3 regions of the Streptomyces sp. NPDC005551 genome follow, and region 3 is predicted to be linked to each of the others. Evidence: predicted binding sites of a transcription regulator. Region 3 holds the regulator's gene; each other region holds the start of a gene.

Region 1 (4,825 bases), on a different contig from region 3:
TGCCGCCCGCCGCGTGCACGGCGTCGGCGACCTTCGTCCAGCCGGCCAGCTGCTCCTCGCCGTGGAACCGCGGCACGCTGTCGCTCTGACCCGCGGACTCGTGGCCGACGTACGTGCCCTCGGTCACGATGAGGCCCACGCCGGCGGCGGCGCGCCGGGAGTAGTAGCCCACCACGTCCTCCCCCGGGACGCCGCCCGGCGAGAACTGCCGGGTCATCGGTGCCATCACGATCCGGTTCGGGACCGTCAGACCGTTCAGGGACACGGGACGGGACAGGATCTCGGCTGCGCGGGACGCGGAATCGGCGCTCACGTGGGGGCTCCTCTGGACGGCGGGTCAGGACGGGGCATTCCGGTGGGTATGTGCACGTGCATCGACCCACCCTCCCGGTAACGGCCCCGTTGCCCACGGCATTCCGGGCCCCCGGCCCACCTCGGTGTGATCCCGGCCACGGATCGGCCGCCGCACCCCGGAAACGCCCGAGGGCGGCACCCCCGGAAAGGGGTGCCGCCCTCGGAAAGGACGAGCCTGATCCGCGAGGATCAGAAGTCCATGTCACCGCCCGGCATGCCACCCGGGGCGCCGCCTGCGGCGGCCTTCTCGGGCTTGTCGGCGATGACGGCCTCGGTGGTGAGGAACAGCGCGGCGATGGACGCGGCGTTCTGCAGGGCAGAGCGCGTGACCTTCGCCGGGTCGATGATGCCCTCGGCGATCATGTCCACGTACTCACCGGTCGCGGCGTTCAGGCCGTGGCCGACGGGCAGGTTGCGGACCTTCTCGACGATGACACCGCCCTCGAGACCGCCGTTGACGGCGATCTGCTTGAGCGGGGCCTCCAGGGCGAGCTTCACGGCGTTCGCGCCGGTCGCCTCGTCACCCGTCAGCTCCAGCTTCTCGAAGACCGAGGAGGCCTGCAGCAGGGCCACGCCACCACCGGCGACGATGCCCTCCTCGACGGCCGCCTTCGCGTTGCGAACGGCGTCCTCGATGCGGTGCTTGCGCTCCTTGAGCTCGACCTCGGTGGCGGCACCGGCCTTGATGACGGCCACGCCGCCGGCCAGCTTCGCCAGACGCTCCTGGAGCTTCTCGCGGTCGTAGTCCGAGTCGGAGTTCTCGATCTCGGCGCGGATCTGGTTGACCCGGCCGGCGACCTGGTCGGCGGAGCCGGAGCCGTCGACGATCGTGGTCTCGTCCTTGGTGATGACGACCTTGCGGGCACGGCCGAGCAGGTCGATGCCCGCGTTCTCCAGCTTGAGGCCGACCTCCTCGGAGATGACCTCGCCGCCCGTGAGGATGGCGATGTCGCCGAGCATGGCCTTGCGGCGGTCACCGAAGCCCGGAGCCTTGACGGCGACGGACTTGAACGTGCCACGGATCTTGTTGACGACCAGGGTCGACAGGGCCTCGCCCTCGACGTCCTCGGCGATGATCAGCAGCGGCTTGCCCGACTGCATGACCTTCTCGAGGAGCGGCAGCAGGTCCTTGACGTTGCTGATCTTCGAGTTGGCGATCAGGATGTACGGGTCGTCGAGGACGGCCTCCATACGCTCCATGTCGGTGGCGAAGTACGCCGAGATGTAGCCCTTGTCGAAGCGCATGCCCTCGGTGAGCTCGAGCTCCAGACCGAAGGTCTGGGACTCCTCGACCGTGATGACGCCTTCCTTGCCGACCTTGTCCATCGCCTCGGCGATGAGCTCGCCGATCTGGGTGTCGGCGGCGGAGATGGAGGCCGTCGAAGCGATCTGCTCCTTGGTCTCGACATCCTTCGCCTGCTCCAGCAGGGCACCGGAGACGGCCTCGACGGCCTTCTCGATACCGCGCTTCAGAGCCATCGGGTTGGCGCCGGCGGCGACGTTGCGCAGGCCCTCGCGGACCAGCGCCTGGGCCAGGACGGTCGCGGTCGTCGTGCCGTCACCGGCCACGTCGTCGGTCTTCTTCGCGACTTCCTTGACCAGCTCGGCGCCGATCTTTTCGTACGGATCCTCGAGCTCGATCTCCTTGGCGATGGAAACACCATCGTTGGTGATCGTGGGGGCGCCCCACTTCTTCTCGAGGACGACGTTGCGACCCTTGGGACCAAGGGTGACCTTGACGGCGTCGGCGAGCTGGTTCATCCCGCGCTCGAGACCGCGCCGTGCCTCCTCGTCGAACGCGATGATCTTGGCCATGTGAAGTGGTCCTCCCGGACTGGGGTGGATTGCTCCGGACCGCGCTGGCGCCCGCGACGGACGGCCTGCCTGCCTCGTGGTTCCTTGCCCCACATGGCCTGCGGGCCTCGCCGACCCGGTCCTTCGTTGTCACTCTCACCTTCAGAGTGCTAACGCCAATGATTAGCACTCGACCCCCGAGAGTGCAAGACGCTCCCCCGCAGTGAGCCCCTTCCAGGGGGCGCGCGGACCCCGCCGGGAGCACTCCCACGCGCCCGCACGCCCCGGGACGGCACCCGTCCCAACCTCCCGCACGCGCTGCCACAACACCGTCCCGGCCTCCCGGTCGCCCCGCCGCGGGCCTCGTCGCGGCCGGGTCGGGGAACGCCCGAGGGGCCCGTACCCCTGATGGGATACGGACCCCTCGACGTGAGTGAATACGTGCGTCGGTGGCCGATCGCGCCGAGATCAGACGGCGAGTTTGACCATGTCCGCCTGCGGACCCTTCTGGCCCTGCGAGATCTCGAACTCCACTCGCTGACCCTCTTCAAGGGTGCGGTAGCCGTCCATCTGAATCGCGCTGTAGTGCACGAAGACGTCCGCACCACCGTCGACCGCGATGAAGCCGTACCCCTTCTCCGCGTTGAACCACTTGACGGTGCCCTGAGCCATGCCCAACTCCCCTATTACTGGCCCTTGCACAGATCCGCACTTCGCGGATCCGGGTCAGACCTCACCCCCCAACGGTTGGGGGTGTGCGCCGGAACGCGTCGACCGCGGCTGAATGTATCTGTCCAACTGCCGTCTGCAACAGGTCAGTCGGACGAGAAATCCGGGCACGCATGATCGGCAATATGTGGAGGACTCGCACATGTTCAGGGCAAGTCGGGCCCCGTAGGTGCCATGAAAGGCTTGAAAAGGCCGGGCACATTGGCTGCTTCTTGTCGGACACCGGATCGGCGTTCATATGCGCCCGGCATGGAAAGAACGGCAGCTTCCCCAACTGTACCGTGCTCAACCATGCAGAATTGCCCCCTCCGTTTCTTGCGGAGAGGGCAATCCGGGGGAACAGCCGGTTTTCGGAGCCCGGTTGTCAGCAGCCGCCGGCCACGGCCGGGATGATCGAGACGCCCGCGCCGTCCGGCGTCGCCGTCTGGAGGCCCTGCTCGAAACGCACGTCGTCGTCGTTCACGTACACGTTGACGAAGCGGCGCAGCTTGCCCTGGTCGTCCAGGACGCGCGCGGCGATGCCCGTGTGGTTCTTCTCCAGGTCCGAGATGACCTCGGCGAGGGTCGCGCCCTCCGCCGGGACCTCGGCCCTGCCACCCGTGTAGGTGCGCAGGATGGTGGGGATGCGAACGTTGACGCTCATGATGCGAGGCCAGCCTCTCGGAAGGAGTCCAGGTTCGGGCGGATGGTCGCGGTCAGACCGGTGCCGGCCACCGCGTCGAGGGTCTTGAGGCCGTCACCGGTGTTGAGGACGACCGTCGTCAGGGTCGGGTCCAGGACGCCGCTCTCGATCAGCTTCTTCGTGACACCCACGGTCACGCCGCCCGCCGTCTCGGCGAAGATGCCCTCCGTCCGCGCCAGCAGCTTGATCGCGTCGACGATCTGCCCGTCGTCGACATCCTCCACCGCGCCACCGGTCCGGCGCGCGATGTCGAGGACGTACGGCCCGTCGGCCGGGTTGCCGATGGCGAGCGACTTGGCGATCGTGTCCGGCTTCTGCGGCCGTACGACGTCGTGTCCCGCCTTGTAGGCCACGGACACCGGCGAGCAGCCCTCGGCCTGGGCGCCGAAGATCTTGTACGGCCGGTCCTCGACGAGGCCGAGCCCGATCAGCTCCCGCAGCCCCTTGTCGATCTTCGTGAGCTGGGAGCCCGAGGCGATCGGCACGACCAGCTGGTCCGGCAGCCGCCAGCCGAGCTGCTCGCAGATCTCGTACGCGAGGGTCTTCGAGCCCTCCGCGTAGTACGGCCGCAGGTTGACGTTGACGAAGCCCCAGCCCTCGCCGGCCGGGTCGCCGATGAGCTCGGAGCAGAAGCGGTTGACGTCGTCGTAGTTGCCCTCGATGCCGACGAGCTCGCCGCCGTAGACCGCGGCCATGACGATCTTGCCCTGCTCCAGGTCGTGCGGGATGAACACGCAGGAGCGGAAGCCGGCCCGGGCGGCGGCGGCACCGACGGCACCCGCCAGGTTGCCGGTGGAGGAGCAGGAGAGCGTGGTGAAGCCGAAGGCGCGGGCGGCCTCCAGGGCCTGCGCGACGACGCGGTCCTTGAAGGAGTGCGTCGGGTTGCCCGAGTCGTCCTTGACGAAGAGCTTGCCGGGGTCGACGCCCAGTTCGCGCGCGAGGTTGTCGGCCTGCACGAGCTTGGTCCAGCCCGGGTTGATGTTCGGCTTGTCGGCGACGTCCTCGGGGACGGGCAGCAGCGGCGCGTAGCGCCAGATGTTCGCGGGGCCCGCTTCGATGCGCTTGCGGAGTTCCTCGGTGTCGTACGCCGAGAAGTCGTAGGCGATCTCCAGCGGGCCGAAACACTCCTCGCAGGCGAAGACCGGGCCGAGCGGCACGCGGTGTCCGCATTCGCGGCAGGAGAGGGCCGCGGCGGGGCCGAGATCGACGGAGTCCGCGGCGGTGGAAGAATCGGTGGTGCTTGCAACTGTCTGCGCAGCCATGGAG
Region 2 (4,825 bases), on a different contig from region 3:
GTCGTCTTCCTCACCATCGACGACGGCGCCGAGAAGGACCCGGCGTTCCTCAGGATGATGAGCGAACTGAAGATCCCGTACACCGCCTTCCTCAGCGACTACCTGGCCAAGGAGGACTACGGCTACTTCCGGAGGATGCGGGACGCGGGCGTCGCCCTGAACAACCACACCCTCCACCACCCGTATCTGCCGAACCTCTCGTACACGGAGCAGAAACGGGAGATCTGCGGGATGCAGACCGTGATGAAGAAGCAGTTCGGCAAGCGCCCCACGCTCTTCCGGCCCCCCTACGGCAACTACAACGAGGACACCCTGCGCGCCGCCGCGTCCTGCGGGATCAAAGCGGCGCCGCTGTGGAACGAGGAGGTCTTCGCCGACCACTGGGACTACCGCGAGTGGGACCGGTCCCTGCACCGCGGCGACATCGTCCTCACCCACTTCCGGGGCCGCGAGGACTGGAAGGGCACCATGCCCGACATGGTCCGCCGCTTCCTGAAGAAGGTCACGAACGAGGGGTACGCCGTGGCGCGGCTGGAGGACTACCTGTGAGCGGTGCGCCCCGCCGGACGGCCGCGAGCGGTCACCCACGCCGGGACCACCGCCGGTGACCGGGCGCGAAGGGCACCCGGAGACGGGGGTGGCCGGGCGTGGGCGCGCTCTGCTCGCCGGGCTGCTCGTCGCCGGGCTGCTCGCGGGAGCCACCGGCTGCGCCCAGTCCGTCGACCCCATCGAGCGGCTGGGAAAGAAGGCGGCGCGGCAGGTGCGCCCGCACGGCCGGCCGGGGCCGCCCGCCGGGACGTACCGCCGCGGGGAACCGACGGCTCCGGGGCCGGGGCGGCCCGCCGGAACGTACCGCCGCTGGGGGCTGACCGCGCCGCTCGCCTCCGCCCCCCGGCCGCCCGGCCGACGGCCCCCCGTACGCGCGGCGGGCCCCGGCCTGCCGCCGGTCGTCGACCGCGTCCCCACCCGCGACAAGGTGGTCTTCCTGACCTACGACGACAGTGCCGAACGCGATCCGCGCTTCGCCGCCATGGTCCGCGAACTGCGGCTGCCGGTCAGCCTGTTCCTCACCGACCGTGTCGTCGGGCCGGGGTACGGGCACGTCGCGCGCCTCCGGGCGGTCGGCGCGAGCGTGCAGAACCACACGCTCGACCACTCCTCCCTGCGCGGACTGCCGTACGCGGGCCAGCGCGCCGAGATCTGCGGCCAGCGGGACAAGCTCAGGGAACGCTTCGGCGTCCTGCCCCGGCTGCTCCGCCCGCCGTACGGCACCTACGACGTCACCACACTCCGCGCCGCCGCCGACTGCGGGGTCTCGGCCGTGGTGCTGGGCCGCGAGCCCGGCCGGGACCGCCTGCGCCCCGGCGACATCCTCCTCGGCACCGACCAACCCGACCTCACCGGGACGACCACGCGCCTGCTGCGGCGCATCCAGGCCGAGGGCCTCACGCCGGCCCGCCTGGAGGACTACCTGTAGCGGCGCACGGGGTGCCCGAGGGGAGCGGAAAGCACGCGGCGCGCGCTCCCCGTTTGGCACTCCGCTTGACCGAGTGCTAATCCCGGTCATAGTCTCTGGTCTGGCACTCCCCCCTGGAGAGTGCCAATAGCGACGGGCAGGTCCGGCACCCGCGACGACGGATCCACCTGGTCGCCACCTCAGACAGTTAACCCCGTGAGATCTCCGAAGGGGGAGGTCGGATCGTGACGACCACCAGCTCCAAGGTTGCCATCAAGCCGCTCGAGGACCGCATTGTGGTCCAGCCGCTCGACGCCGAGCAGACCACCGCCTCTGGCCTGGTCATTCCGGACACTGCCAAGGAGAAGCCCCAGGAGGGCGTCGTCCTGGCCGTGGGCCCGGGCCGGTTCGAGAACGGCGAGCGCCTGCCGCTCGACGTGAAGACCGGCGACATCGTGCTGTACAGCAAGTACGGCGGCACCGAGGTGAAGTACAGCGGCGAGGAGTACCTCGTCCTCTCGGCTCGCGACGTGCTCGCGATCATCGAGAAGTAGTTCATCCCAGTTTTGCAGTGAGCTGCGCCCCTGGCCCCCGCGACCTTAATAAGCCGGGCGCTGGGGGCGCAGTTCGTTTCTCCCAAGTTTTCCGAGAGGGCTGAATCGCTCCATGGCGAAGATCCTGAAGTTCGACGAGGACGCCCGTCGCGCCCTTGAGCGCGGCGTCAACAAGCTTGCCGACACGGTGAAGGTGACGATCGGCCCCAAGGGCCGCAACGTCGTCATCGACAAGAAGTTCGGCGCCCCCACCATCACCAACGACGGCGTGACCATCGCCCGCGAGGTCGAGCTCGACGACCCGTACGAGAACCTCGGCGCCCAGCTGGTGAAGGAGGTGGCGACCAAGACCAACGACATCGCGGGTGACGGTACGACCACCGCCACCGTGCTGGCCCAGGCGCTGGTGCGCGAGGGCCTGAAGAACGTCGCCGCCGGCGCGTCCCCCGCCCTCCTCAAGAAGGGCATCGACGCCGCCGTCAAGGCCGTGTCCGAGGAGCTCCTCGCGACCGCCCGCCCGATCGACGAGAAGTCCGACATCGCCGCCGTCGCCGGTCTGTCCGCCCAGGACAGCCAGGTCGGCGAGCTCATCGCCGAGGCGATGGACAAGGTCGGCAAGGACGGTGTCATCACCGTCGAGGAGTCCAACACCTTCGGTCTGGAGCTGGACTTCACCGAGGGCATGGCCTTCGACAAGGGCTACCTGTCGCCGTACATGGTGTCCGACCAGGAGCGTATGGAGGCCGTCCTCGACGACCCGTACATCCTCATCCACCAGGGCAAGATCTCCTCGATCCAGGACCTGCTGCCGCTGCTGGAGAAGGTCATCCAGACCAACGCCTCCAAGCCGCTCCTGATCATCGCCGAGGACGTCGAGGGCGAGGCCCTGTCGACCCTGGTCGTGAACAAGATCCGCGGCACGTTCAACGCCGTCGCGGTGAAGGCCCCCGGCTTCGGCGACCGCCGCAAGGCGATGCTCGGCGACATGGCCACCCTCACCGGTGCCACCGTCATCGCCGAGGAGGTCGGCCTCAAGCTCGACCAGGTCGGCCTGGACGTGCTCGGCACCGCCCGCCGCGTGACCGTCACCAAGGACGACACCACCATCGTCGACGGTGGCGGCAAGTCCGAGGACGTCGTCGGCCGGGTCAACCAGATCAAGGCCGAGATCGAGTCCACGGACTCCGACTGGGACCGCGAGAAGCTCCAGGAGCGCCTCGCGAAGCTGGCCGGCGGCGTGTGCGTGATCAAGGTCGGCGCCGCCACCGAGGTGGAGCTGAAGGAGAAGAAGCACCGTCTCGAGGACGCCATCTCCGCGACCCGCGCCGCGGTCGAGGAGGGCATCGTCTCCGGTGGTGGCTCCGCGCTCGTCCACGCCGTGAAGATCCTCGAGGGCAACCTCGGCAAGACCGGCGACGAGGCCACGGGTGTCGCGGTGGTCCGCCGGGCCGCCGTCGAGCCGCTGCGCTGGATCGCCGAGAACGCCGGCCTCGAGGGTTACGTCATCACCTCCAAGGTCGCCGAGCTCGACAAGGGCCAGGGCTTCAACGCCGCGACCGGCGAGTACGGCGACCTGGTCAAGGCCGGCGTCATCGACCCGGTCAAGGTCACCCGCTCCGCCCTGGAGAACGCCGCGTCCATCGCCTCCCTGCTCCTCACGACCGAGACCCTGGTCGTCGAGAAGCCGGCCGAGGAAGAGGGCGACGCGGGCCACGGCCACGGTCACGGCCACTCCCACTGAGGTCGGCAGCACCCGAGGAAGCCCACCCTCCCCACGGGAGGAGGGAGGACGCCTCGAAGAAGTCCCCCTCCCCCCACCGGGTGAGGGGGGCTTCCCCTTTTCCCGGCCGCCGCCTGCTGATGCCGGCCGCTCAGAGCTGATCGTCCCGGACCACGTCCAGATCGGTGAACGTCGGCATCTCGTCGCAGAGTGCCACCATGTCCTGGAAGATCCGCTCCGTCTCCGGCATGCCGGAGTTGCGCATCGCCTCCTCGTACGACGGGAACTCCACGATCTCCACGAAGTGGTCCCCGTCGGACCGGTCCCGGCCGATGACGCTGTGCGTCGCGGTCCGCTTCCCCCTGGTCTGTTCGACCCACGTGTCCATCAGCCGGTTCATCTCGTCGAACCGGCTGGTCCTGCAGTCGATGAGCTGTACGAATGTCATGGCGCCGCCTCCGGCCCCCTGGGTCCGGTGGAACACTTCCATCGTCCCACCGGAGGGACGACACCATCCACTCCACGCCCGGGCCGGCTCCCCGGCGGCACGACCCGCGCGAACGCCCCTACTGCGGGCCGTACTTGCGTCCGGTCCTCGACGTGACGCCGCCCAGCAGCGCCCGCGGAGTCACCTTCACCAGGCCCATCAGGGCCTTGTAACGGGGGTCCGGGACGGACAGCGTCCTGCCCCGCGCCAGATCCGACAGCGCCGCCGCGACCAGCTTGTCCGCGTCGAGCCACATCCACTTCGGGATGTTGTCCGTGCCCATCCCAGCCCGCTGGTGGAACTCCGTGCGCACGAACCCGGGGCACAGGGCCATCAGCCGTACACCGCTGCCGGCCAGGTCCTTCGCCACGCCCTGCGTGAACTGCACGACCCACGCCTTGGAGGCCCCGTACGTTCCGCGCGGCACGAAGGCGGCGACCGAGGCGACGTTGACGACACCGCCCCGGCCCCGCTCCCGCATGGCCTCGGTCGCCGCCGACGTCAGCCGCAGCACCGCCTCGCAGTGCACCTTGAGCATCTTCAGCTCGTCCGCCATCGACACGTCGAGGAAGCGGCCCTTGTTGCCGAAGCCGGCGTTGTTGACCAGC
Region 3 (4,825 bases):
ACGGCCTCCCAGATGTCGATGTACGGATGGCCGACCACGAGCGCGTGCTCGCTGGTGACCGCCTCGGCGATCCGGAACTCCTTCGAGCCGGGGACCAGGTGGTCGACGAGGACGCCGAGCCGGGCGTCCGGTCCGGGACCGAACTCCTCGACGACGGACGGCAGGTCGTCGACGCCCTCCAGGTACTCGACGACGACGCCCTCGATGCGCAGGTCGTCGCCCCACACCCGCTCCACGAGCTCGGCGTCGTGCCGGCCCTCGACGTAGATGCGGCCGGCCCGGGCCACGCGGGCGCGGGCGCCGGGCACGGCGACCGAACCGGAGGCGGTGCGGCTGGGGCGGGCCGGTCCGGCGGCCGGACGGACCAGGGTGACCGCCCTGCCCTCCAGCAGGAAGCCCCGCGGCTCCAGCGGGAACACCCGGTGCTTGCCGAAGCGGTCCTCCAGCGTCACCGTGCCCGCCTCGCAGCGGATCACGGCACCGCAGAAACCGGTGCCGGGCTCCTCCACCACCAGACCGGGATCGGCCGGGACCTCGGGCACGGGCTTGGGCTTCTTCCACGGCGGGGTCAGGTCCGGAGAGTACTGGCGCATTCGGATGACGATAGGAGAAGTCGAGCGCCGGAGCCCCCGACCGCGCCTACGACACGCCGAAGCGGGCGGCCAGCGCGTCCCGCTGGGCCCGGACGAACGCCGCGTCGACCGCGGCCCCGTGCCCCGGCACGTACACGGCGTCCTCGCCCCCGAGGTCCAGCAGCCGGTCCAGGGCCGCCGGCCAGTGGGACGGAACGGCGTCCGGGCCGGCCTGGGGCTCACCCGACTCCTCCACCAGGTCGCCGCAGAAGACGACCTCCGGACCGCCCGCTCCCGGTACGAGCACCGCCAGGTCGTGCCCGGTGTGGCCGGGACCCACGTTCGCCAGCAGGACCTGCGCCCCGCCGCCCAGCCCGAGGGTCCACTCGCCGGACACGAGGTGCCGGGGGCGGACGAGCAGATCCGCCGCCTCGGCCGCGCCACGCGGGTCCAGACCGTTGCGCACGGCGTCCGCGCGCAGTTCCTCGCGCCCGTGGTCGAGGACCGTGTCCAGGCCCACCGCGCCGAACACCTCCACCCCGGAGAAGGCGGCGGCGCCGAAGACGTGGTCGAAGTGGGGATGGGTGAGTGCGAGGTGTGTCACACGCAGCCCGCTGCCGAGGAGCCGCCCGGCCTCGGCCCGCAGCCGCGCGCCCTCCGCCAGGCTCGACCCCGCGTCGATCAGGAGCGCGGCGCCCTCGCCGACCACGAGCCCCGTGGTGCAGTCCCAGCCCGGCAGGCGGCACCGTCCGACCCGCGGGGCGAGCCGCTCCCACCCCGCCTCTTCCCAAGTCACCTTCACACGGCGACGCTAGCGGCAACGGGGTACGACGGCGCGACATGGCGGGACACGTCCCACCCCGCGGCGAGGGCGTCACGGGCCCGCCCTTGCCGGGGTCGTACCTCCCCGCCGTACACTGAGCCGGGGAACGCTGGCACTCGCACGCGCTGAGTGCCAGGGGAGAACGCCGCGACGACCACGGTGCCGACATCTGGAGGTGTGCGCGATGCTCAGTGAACGCAGGCTCGAGGTGCTGCGCGCCATCGTCCAGGACTACGTCGGGACGGAGGAGCCGGTCGGCTCCAAGGCGCTGACCGAGCGCCACCAACTGGGGGTCTCCCCGGCCACCGTCCGCAACGACATGGCCGCCCTGGAGGACGAGGGGTACATCGCCCAGCCGCACACCAGCGCCGGGCGCATCCCCACCGACAAGGGCTACCGCCTCTTCGTCGACAAGCTCGCCGGCGTCAAGCCGATGACCGCGCCCGAGCGCCGCGCCATCCAGAACTTCCTCGACGGCGCCGTCGACCTCGACGACGTCGTGGGGCGCACGGTGCGGCTGCTCGCGCAGCTCACCCGGCAGGTCGCCGTCGTCCAGTACCCCTCGCTCACGCGCTCGACGGTGCGGCACGTGGAGCTGCTCTCGCTGGCCCCGGCCCGCGTGATGCTGGTGCTCATCACGGACACCGGCCGGGTCGAGCAGCGCATGATCGACTGCCCGGCGCCCTTCGGTGAGACGTCCCTGGCGGATCTGCGGGCCCGGCTCAACAGCCGGGTCGCGGGCCGCCGTTTCGCGGATGTCCCGCAGTTGGTGCAGGATCTGCCGGAGGCCTTCGAGACCGAGGACCGCGGTACGGTCTCGACGGTGCTCTCCACGCTGCTGGAGGCGCTCGTCGAGGAGAACGAGGAGCGGCTGATGATCGGCGGCACCGCCAATCTCACCCGCTTCGGACATGATTTCCCCCTCACGATCCGGCCGGTCCTCGAAGCACTCGAGGAGCAGGTCGTGCTTCTCAAGCTGCTGGGGGAGTCGACGGATTCGGGCATGACCGTACGGATCGGTCGCGAGAACGTCCACGAGGGACTCAACTCCACGTCCGTGGTCTCGGTCGGCTACGGTTCGGGCGGCGAGGCAGTCGCAAAACTCGGCGTGGTCGGACCGACCCGCATGGATTACCCGGGAACGATGGGAGCGGTACGCGCAGTGGCACGGTACGTCGGACAGATCCTGGCGGAGTCGTAGGTGGCCACGGACTACTACGCCGTACTCGGCGTGCGCCGCGACGCTTCCCAGGACGAGATCAAGAAGGCGTTCCGGAGGCTCGCCCGCGAGCTGCATCCGGACGTCAATCCCGATCCGAAGACGCAGGAGCGCTTCAAGGAGATCAACGCCGCCTACGAGGTGTTGTCGGACCCGCAGAAGAAGCAGGTCTACGACCTCGGCGGCGACCCGCTCTCGCAGAGCGGCGGCGCGGGCGCGGGCGGCTTCGGCGCCGGCGGCTTCGGGAACTTCTCGGACATCATGGACGCGTTCTTCGGCACGGCGTCGCAGCGCGGCCCGCGGTCGCGTACGCGCCGGGGCCAGGACGCCATGATCCGGCTGGAGATCGACCTCGACGAGGCGGCCTTCGGCACGACCAAGGACATCCAGGTCGACACGGCCGTGGTGTGCACCACGTGCAGCGGCGAGGGCGCGGCCCCCGGGACCTCCGCGCAGACCTGTGACATGTGCCGCGGTCGCGGCGAGGTGTCCCAGGTCACGCGGTCCTTCCTGGGCCAGGTCATGACGTCCCGCCCCTGTCCCCAGTGCCAGGGCTTCGGCACGGTGGTGCCGACGCCGTGCCCGGAGTGCGCGGGCGACGGGCGGGTGCGCTCGCGCCGGACCCTGACCGTGAAGATCCCGGCCGGTGTCGACAACGGCACGCGGATCCAGCTCGCGGGCGAGGGCGAGGTCGGCCCCGGCGGCGGCCCCGCCGGTGACCTGTACGTGGAGATCCACGAGCTGCCGCACGCGCAGTTCCAGCGCCGCGGCGACGACCTGCACTGCACGGTGACCCTCCCGATGACGGCGGCGTCCCTCGGCACGAAGGTGCCGCTGGAGACCCTGGACGGCCTGGAGGAGGTCGACATCCGCCCGGGCACCCAGTCCGGACAGTCGATCCCGCTGCACGCCCGCGGTGTCACGCATCTGCGCGGCGGCGGCCGGGGCGACCTGATCGTCCACGTCGAGGTCATGACCCCGTCCAAGCTGGACGCGGAGCAGGAGCGCCTGCTGCGGGAACTGGCGAAGCTGCGCGGTGAGGAGCGGCCCACGGGGCAGTTCCAGCCGGGCCAGCAGGGACTGTTCTCGCGGCTGAAGGACGCGTTCAACGGCCGCTGACGGCGCTCCGGGCAGGCCCTCGGGGCCTGCCCGCACGGCCCGTCGGGTCCTGGCCCCACGCGTCCGGCCCCTGTCGGCGCCCCGGTGGGTGTGAAGCCCCCGGAGAGACACATTCCGGTGGCCTGTGCCGGGTGGCCGCCGGATTCGGACTTGTCCGGGGGACGTGACACCATGCCGTCATGTCCTCCGCGCTGACCGATCTCCTTCGGTGTCCGATCGTGCAGGCCCCCATGGCGGGCGGCGTCTCCGTACCGCAGCTGGCCGCCGCCGTGTCCGAGGCCGGCGGGCTGGGCTTCCTCGCCGCCGGATACAAGACGGCCGACGGCATGTACCAGGAGATCAAGCAGCTGCGCGGCCTCACCGGCCGCCCCTTCGGCGTGAACCTCTTCATGCCGCAGCAGGAGCACGCGGACCCGGCCGCCGTCGACGTCTACGCCCACCAGCTCGCCGGTGAGGCCGGCTGGTACGACACCGAGCTCGGCGACCCCGACAGCGGCCGCGACGACGGTTACGACATCAAGCTCGCCGTCCTCCTCGACAATCCCGTGCCGGTGGTCTCCTTCCACTTCGGCTGCCCCACGCCCGAGGTGCTCGCCTCCTTCGCCCGCGTCGGCACCGTGACCATGGTCACGGCGACCACGGCCGAGGAGGCCCAGGCCGTGCAGCGGGCGGGCGCGGACGTCGTGATCGTGCAGGGCGTCGAGGCGGGCGGCCACCAGGGCACCCACCGGGACACCCCGGAGGCGGACGGCGCCGGCATCGGACTGCTCTCGCTGGTGGCCCAGGTCCGGGAGAGCGTCAGTCTGCCGATCGTGGCGGCCGGCGGCATCATGCGCGGCGCGCAGATCGCCGCGGTGCTCGCCGAGGGCGCGAGCGCGGCCCAGCTCGGCACGGCGTTCGTCGCCACCCCGGAGTCCGGTGCCGCGCCCGTGCACAAGCAGGCGCTGACCAACCCCCTGTTCGTCCGTACCGAGCTGACGCGGGCGTTCTCCGGGCGGCCGGCCCGCGGTCTGGTCAACCGCTTCATGCGTGAGCACGGCCCGTACGCCCCCGCCGCCTACCCCGAGGTCCACCACCTCACCTCCCCGCTGC

What was found. Region 3 encodes HrcA, which represses chaperone genes, less so after heat shock. Its sites were predicted from a motif close to TTNGCACTCNGNNNNNCNGAGTGCNAA; they were not measured.
Region 1: groL (chaperonin GroEL) is a predicted target of HrcA. The motif match lies at 2,332-2,358, and genes of this name have one in related genera.
Region 2: groES (co-chaperone GroES) is a predicted target of HrcA. The motif match lies at 1,531-1,557, and genes of this name have one in related genera.

Annotation. Positions count from the first base shown of each region.
Region 1 is NZ_JBIAJE010000009.1:404,659-409,483, forward strand. It holds gene ACFYP4_RS26965 (NADH:flavin oxidoreductase) at 1-313, opposite strand, end outside; gene groL (chaperonin GroEL) at 544-2,169, opposite strand; gene ACFYP4_RS26975 (cold-shock protein) at 2,617-2,820, opposite strand; gene ACFYP4_RS26980 (MoaD/ThiS family protein) at 3,242-3,520, opposite strand; gene thrC (threonine synthase) at 3,517-4,821, opposite strand.
Region 2 is NZ_JBIAJE010000008.1:196,746-201,570, reverse strand. It holds gene ACFYP4_RS23910 (polysaccharide deacetylase family protein) at 1-549, shown strand, start outside; gene ACFYP4_RS23905 (polysaccharide deacetylase family protein) at 638-1,477, shown strand; gene groES (co-chaperone GroES) at 1,702-2,010, shown strand; gene groL (chaperonin GroEL) at 2,123-3,751, shown strand; partial or broken gene ACFYP4_RS23890 (ester cyclase) at 3,885-4,178, opposite strand; gene ACFYP4_RS23885 (SDR family oxidoreductase) at 4,297-4,825, opposite strand, start outside.
Region 3 is NZ_JBIAJE010000002.1:430,227-435,051, reverse strand. It holds gene ACFYP4_RS06125 (DUF3097 domain-containing protein) at 1-593, opposite strand, end outside; gene ACFYP4_RS06120 (MBL fold metallo-hydrolase) at 640-1,374, opposite strand; gene hrcA (heat-inducible transcriptional repressor HrcA) at 1,580-2,596, shown strand; gene dnaJ (molecular chaperone DnaJ) at 2,597-3,733, shown strand; gene ACFYP4_RS06105 (nitronate monooxygenase) at 3,913-4,825, shown strand, end outside.